2 regions of the Streptomyces sp. NPDC006624 genome follow, and region 2 is predicted to be linked to the other one. Evidence: riboswitches for the same ligand, from Rfam matches in the RefSeq annotation. Region 2 holds a riboswitch; the other holds the start of a gene.
The links. A riboswitch is a leader RNA that binds a small molecule or an ion and turns the genes downstream of it on or off. The one in region 2 is predicted to bind cyclic di-AMP.
Positions count from the first base shown of each region.

Region 1 (3,177 bases), on a different contig from region 2:
CACCGGCATCGCCTCCGTCACCGCGGCGACCTTCTTCGTGCGGATCGTCATGTCGCCGTTCGCGCACCCGCTCTTCACCGTGCTGACCGGCATCGGCTTCGGCATCGCCGCGCTCTCGGCGCACCGCCGGCAGCTGCGCCGGATCGTCTTCCCGCTGGGCGGGCTGCTGCTCGCGATGGGCATGCACGCGATGTGGAACGGCTCGTCGGCCTTCGGCGAGTACGGGTTCTTCGCCGTGTACGCGGCGTTCATGGTGCCCGTCTTCGGGCTGCTGACCTGGCTGGTGATCTGGACGCGGCAGCGCGAGCTCACGACCGTGCGGACGGAGCTGCCCGCGTACGCGGTGGCGGGCTGGCTGACCCCGGCCGAGCCGTACGCGCTCGGCTCGATGCGGGCCCGCCGGATCGCCCGCCAGTACGCCCGCCGTCACGCCGGGAAGGCGGCGGCACGGCAGGTCGCGCAGTACGAGGCCTACGCGACGTCCCTGGCGTTCCTGCGCCACCGGGGCCGCCTGGGCCGGGCCGGGGCCGACTTCGTCGTACGGGAACGGGAACTGCTGAACGAGCTGTGGCGCCGCCGCGAGGCGGCCCGCCCGGCTCTGGACCACGCGGCCCGGGTCACGGCCCCTCCGGTCCCCGTGGCGGCCCCGCCCTGGCCGGTGCATGGGATGCACGGGATGTACGGGGCTCACGGGGCGCACGGGATGCACGGCCACGGCCATCCGCAGACGCCGTACCCGGCCTGGAACCCCTACCGCTCCTAGAACCGCGAAGACCGGCAGCCCTGACGTCGGGGGGTCGTCGTCAGGGCTGCCGGTGCTTCGATCGGCGTGCGCTGCTTACGGGTTGAGGCCCTTGTCCCGCAGCCAGGCCATGGGGTCGATGCCGCTCGACGAGCCCGCGGCGTGGACCTCGAGGTGGAGGTGGGCGCCGGTGACGTTGCCGGTGGCGCCGACGCGGCCGATCACGTCGCCCGTGCTGACCTTCTGGCCGACGCTGACGCCGATGGACGACTGGTGGGCGTACCAGATCTCCGTGCCGTCATCGAGGGTCAGGACGGTCTTGTAGCCGTAGGAGCCGTTCCAGCCCGCCTCGGTGATGGTGCCGCTGTGCACCGCCTTGATGGGCGTGCCGGTGGGGGCGGCGAAGTCGAGGCCGGTGTGGTAGCCGGAGGACCAGTAGGCGCCGGCCTGACCGAAGGACGAGGTGATGGTGTACGAGGAGGTCGGCAGCGTGTACTGCTTGGCGAGGGCGGCGAGCCGCTCGGCCTCGGCCTTCTTGCGGGCCTCCTCCTCGGCCTTCCGCTTGGCCTCGGCGGCCTTGGCCTCGGCCTCCTTCTCCGCCTTGGCGGCCGCTTCCTGAGCGGCCTTCTCGGCGGCGGCGGCGGCTTCCTCGGCGGCCTTGGTGTCGATCTGGTCCTGCTGGTGCTCGACCTGGGCCATGATCCGGGCGCGCAGGGCCTCGCCGGCGCCGCTCGTGCCCTGCTCGGTGTCCGCTGTGGTCGTGCCGAGGCTGCTGAGCGGGGTGGCGGGAACTTCGGGGGTGTCGTCGTCCGAAAGGAGGGAACCCACCGAGGGAAGGTCCGGGACGGAGATCGACACCGGCGGCTTGCCGGTCTGGGCGCTGGCCATGCCACCCGCGCCGACGGCGGCTATGACGCCGACGCCGAGGACGGTGGAGCTGCGGGCGAGCCCTCCGCCGCGCTGCTTGGTGACGCGGTGCCGGCCACGGACGGGGCGGATGGACTCCGCGGTGGGGTTCCACTCCTGGAACGGGCCCTCGTCGGTGCGATGGGCGCTGTAGCCGAAGACCTCGGTCTCGCGCTGGTCCGTCGCGAACGGGGCCTCGGGGGCAGGCCGGTTGGACGCCACGTGGGCGTACTCCTTTCCTTCCTTCTCGCCTACCGGGTTAGCTGACGGGTTCGGAGCAGGAAGGTCTCCTACGCGCGTATACCAACCGTGCTTCCACGGCGGTATCCGCCCGATTCACCCCAAGTGGTGGTTCCCCGGTTCCCTTTCGGGATTCGGCGCGTGCGCACGGAGCCGCCTTCTGTGACGGCTGGGACGACCGCGCTGCGTTATCGAACGTTAATAGACGCGCGGTGGGTATTCCAGCGGTTCCGCTTGATCATTAACCTTTTTTCGCGCGGACCAACCTGCCATGACCGGGCAAATTCGGGCGAGTTGACCGCTTCCCGTGTGACTTCTGGGATATGACGATGCGTCAGTCGTGACGCGGAGCGGGGCCGTTCACTCACCGTGCGTAATGGCGTGGGCGAGGAAAGAACCGAGGGCCGGAACCCTTTCGGATTCCGGCCCTCGGCCTTCAGTAGCGGGGACAGGATTTGAACCTGCGACCTCTGGGTTATGAGCCCAGCGAGCTACCGAGCTGCTCCACCCCGCGTCGTTGTGACTCCAGTGTACGCCATGCGCGGGACAGCTCGTGCACACCGGCCGTTCAGCGGCCCGGAGCGCTCGCGTGCGTGAGGGTTTCCCAGGCCGTGAACAGGCCGTCCGTACCGGCGGGCCTGGTCCGGACGGCCAGCCGGTGCGCGGCCGGGACGGACTTGCCGAGGCGGCCCTCCAGGTGGTGCAGCGCGACTTCCAGACCGGGTCCGAGCCTCCCGTCGAGGCGGCCGCCGCACAGCCACGCCGGCGGGCGTCCGTCCAGCTGGTGGCGGGCGTGCAGGGCGAGCGCGGCGGTCAGCCGGTCCTCGATCTCGCCGTAGAGGTCGACCCCCTGGTGCCAGGCCGTCTCGGCGATGTGGGCCGTGGCGGCGAGCGAGGCGCCGACGTGCCGCAGGCTGCGGCAGGTCTCCTGGGCGACGCCGTCGCGGTAGGTGCGCAGCCCGAACCAGCGGGCCGCCGTCCGCTGCGGGGTGTCGAGGCCGGAGCCGGGCGCGGGGAGCGGGGTGCCGCCGTCCTTCTCCAGGTAGAAGACGGCGGGCACGCGTTCCCGGAAGCGCTCCAGGGCGTGGTCGAAGGCCCGGTGGTCGTCGAGGAAGACGGCGACGGCGATGACCGCCTCGGTCGCCACCAGATCCCAGGTGCCGCTGAACTCGGGGACATCGCCCGCGACTTGGGGGAGGTGGACGGTGCGCAGCATGGACGCGAAGCGGCGCACCCGCTCGGCGGGCCAGCCCCCGCCGGGTGTGTGCCGCACGATCTCCGCGGCCCGC
Region 1 is NZ_JBEXOM010000007.1:358,464-361,640, reverse strand. It holds gene ABZY20_RS16895 (PrsW family intramembrane metalloprotease) at 1-763, shown strand, start outside; gene ABZY20_RS16890 (M23 family metallopeptidase) at 839-1,870, opposite strand; cyclic di-AMP (ydaO/yuaA leader) riboswitch at 1,882-2,038, opposite strand; tRNA gene ABZY20_RS16885 (tRNA-Met) at 2,329-2,402, opposite strand; gene ABZY20_RS16880 (alginate lyase family protein) at 2,457-3,177, opposite strand, start outside.
Region 1: another riboswitch for cyclic di-AMP. It lies ahead of ABZY20_RS16890 (M23 family metallopeptidase); the one in region 2 lies ahead of ABZY20_RS24370 (C40 family peptidase).

Region 2 (3,177 bases):
TGGAGACGGTCTGCCTCGGCCAGGCCGGCGCGGCCGCCTGCGTGCTGCTGGCCGCGGGCACACCGGGCAAGCGCTCGGTGCTGCCGGACGCGCGTCTGGTGCTCCATCAGCCGGCGCTGCCCGTGCCGGTCCGCGGACAGGCCAGCGATCTGGCGATCCAGGCCGACGAGTTGCTGCGGATCCGCGCCCGTATGGAGGAACTGCTCGCGCGCCACACGGGCCGCAGCCGGGAGCAGGTCGGCGCCGACATCGAGCGCGACAAGGTGCTCACGGCCCAGGAGGCGGTGGAGTACGGCCTGGTGGACCGGATCGTGCCGAACCGTAAGGCCACCATGGCCGTGCCGACCGGGGAGTGAGCCGGTGCTGCCACCCGAACTCCCTCCGCTGCCCGCCCTGACCCGGGCCGAGGCGGAGTTGATCGACCGTTACCTCGACGTCGTCGACCTGCTCGGCCGCATCAACCCGGCCCTGCCCGGCGACACCTACCGCGGACTGCGCGCCGCCCAGGCCCTGGTCGGCAAGGCGACGGCGCTGCGCGACGCGCTCACCCTGATGCACCAGCGGGGCGAGACGGAACTGCACGCCGCCACGCTGGCGCGGGCGCTGCGCGTCCTGGACGGCGAGCGGCGCACGGCACGGGTCACCCTGCCCCCGGAGTCGGTGAGTTGACGCGGAGACGACGGGCCGGACGCCCGCCCGGCGGCGGAGCGTCCGGCCCTGAGTCGAAACGCCCCAAACGACGTACCCCTGTTCGGAGTAGACAGGGGTCCTTTTTCTGGGCCCTCACAGTTGCGCAACGCGCCTGACCGAAGGGCGGAATGGGACATTCCACCGCTGGTCCGGCGGTCCGCACGGTGGTGGACGGCGGCTCGAACACAGACGTGTCCACCCGAACGGGTGAGTGGTGAGTAACAACACAAATCCCCGGTTCCGTTGGGATTTCCGGACAAGCATGAGCCAAGATCCCTGACTGACGACAAGCCCCCGCCACGGCGGCGGGGCGGTCCGGGCGGACGCCGAGTCCTGCCGCCGCCCGGATGACCGGTCGACAGAAGTGCATCGGCAGGAGTGGAGGACCCAAGCACGACGGGTCGCCGGGACGGTCACGCCATGACCGGACCGAGCAGCCCTTGGGGTGAAGCCGCGTCAGCGGCCGGGCAACTTCGCCAGCCCGAATCCGACAGGTCATCCTTCACAGGCGGCTGACGAAGGGTTGCGCATGACTGCGCTCAATCGTGTCCCGTCGCTCATGGTCCGGGCCGGTACGGCCTCGGCCCTCACGATCGCCGCCGTGGGCGGCTCGATCGTGGCGCCCGGCTTCTCCTCCGAGGCCTCGGCGGCCACCCATGGGACGAAGGCACTCCAGATCGCGGCCTCCAAGAAGGGTTCGCCCTACAAGTACGGCGCCACCGGACCGCACCGGTTCGACTGCTCCGGGCTCACGCTGTACTCGTTCAAGAAGGTGGGCAAGAAGCTGCCGCGTACGGCCGCCCAGCAGTACAACAGGACGCGCCACATCTCCCCCAAGAACCGCAAGGCGGGGGACCTGGTGTTCTTCCACTCGGGCCGGAACGTGTACCACGTGGGCATCTACGCGGGTAAGAACAGGCTCTGGCACGCCCCGAAGACCGGGGACGTGGTGCGGCTGCAGAAGATCTGGACCAAGAGCGTCTGGTACGGGCGCGTGAAGTGACCGCCCGGTGTGCGGCGGCGTCCTGACGCGCCGCCGCACACCGGAGCGTGACCCGGGTCCTTCCGGATCCCCGTCACCCCGGGGCCGAGCACCGTCCCCGCACGGCGCGCGACGCGACACCGCCGCAACGCGCAGACCGCAACGTCGTCGAGTTGCTCCAGGAGCTGCGCGTCACCCGGACGGGTGCAGATCCTCTTCACACCCGGACGGGTGTGCAGATCCTCTTCGGCTTCCTGCTGCCGCTCGCCTTCACCTCGCGCGGCGAGGACCTCGACGGGGTCCAGCGCGTGACCCGCGTCGTCACCCTGCTGCCGGTCGTCCTGGCCGCCGCGCTCTTCACCGCGCCGGCCGCCCTGCACCGCTCCCTCGTCCAGCAGGCCGCCGAGCCGCGCATCGTGCAGGTCTCCTCACGGCTGGCCGCCACCGGCCTGGCCGTGCTCGTGTGCGCGTCCAGCGGTTCCGTGCTGTGGTGGTCGACGTGACGACCGGCCGGGCGGCGTCGCCGCGGGCGGGGCGCCGTTCCCGGTGTGCGTTCACCTGTGGGGCGTGCTGCCGCGACCGGTGCGGCGGGCCGGACTGCGGGCCCGGGGCCGGCGCGCCCGTCTCCGAGCACACCTTCGAGGAGCCGACCCGGGACGGCGTCCGTGTCCCGGCACCCCTGCGCCGCACGGTCAGGCAGCCGTCGGGGGTACGGGGAGGAGCGGACCAGCGACCAGGGGCGCCGGAGCGGGGGCGCTGAGACGCGGCGGGGTCTGACGAGGGCGAGGAGACGGTCTCGGCCGGCTCGGGAAGCCGGCGGTGGCCGGGAGGGCCGCGCGAATGCTGTCGTGTCGGCCGGAGGGCCGCGCGATGCCGCTCGTACGGGGCGTCGTGTCGGCAGGGCGGCGCGATGCCCCTCGTGCGGGGCGGGGCGCGTCCGCTGCCCGTGGGGGTGCGGAGGGCCGCGATGCCTGTCGGGACCGCCGCCGGATCACGGCTCCGGCTGACTCACCGCGGTCATCGGCTGGGCCGGGACCGTCCACGGAAGCTCGATCGAGATGGTCTTGCCGCCCTCGCGGGTGGGGCGGATGCGGAGCTTGCCGCCGCATTCGGCGGTCAGCCAGCGGATGATGACGAGTCCGCGTCCGTTGTCCTGCTGGACGGCGGCGGGGAGCCGTCTGGGCAGGCGCGGGTGGCTGTCCGTGACGCCGATCCACAGGTGCTCGTCGCGTTCGAGCACGACGTCCACGGTGAAGGTGGGCGACTGGCCGAACGTGTGCTGGACGGCGTTGGTGGCGAGCTCGGAGATGATGAGCCGGACGGTGTCGGACACTTCCGTGTCCGCCGGCAGCCCCCACTCCGCCAGCGTGCCCACCACGTAGGCGCGTGCCGCGGAGACCGAGGCGGGATCGCTCGGCAGAGTGACGGATGCTTCCAGATGGTCTGCCATGGCGACGTCGTCCCTTTCCCACGGGACCGCAGTCCGACACGGAGCGGATGGTTCG
Region 2 is NZ_JBEXOM010000014.1:38,485-41,661, reverse strand. It holds gene ABZY20_RS24380 (ATP-dependent Clp protease proteolytic subunit) at 1-356, shown strand, start outside; gene ABZY20_RS24375 (hypothetical protein) at 361-669, shown strand; cyclic di-AMP (ydaO/yuaA leader) riboswitch at 1,037-1,216, shown strand; gene ABZY20_RS24370 (C40 family peptidase) at 1,220-1,693, shown strand; gene ABZY20_RS24365 (DUF6328 family protein) at 1,741-2,175, shown strand; gene ABZY20_RS24360 (ATP-binding protein) at 2,664-3,122, opposite strand.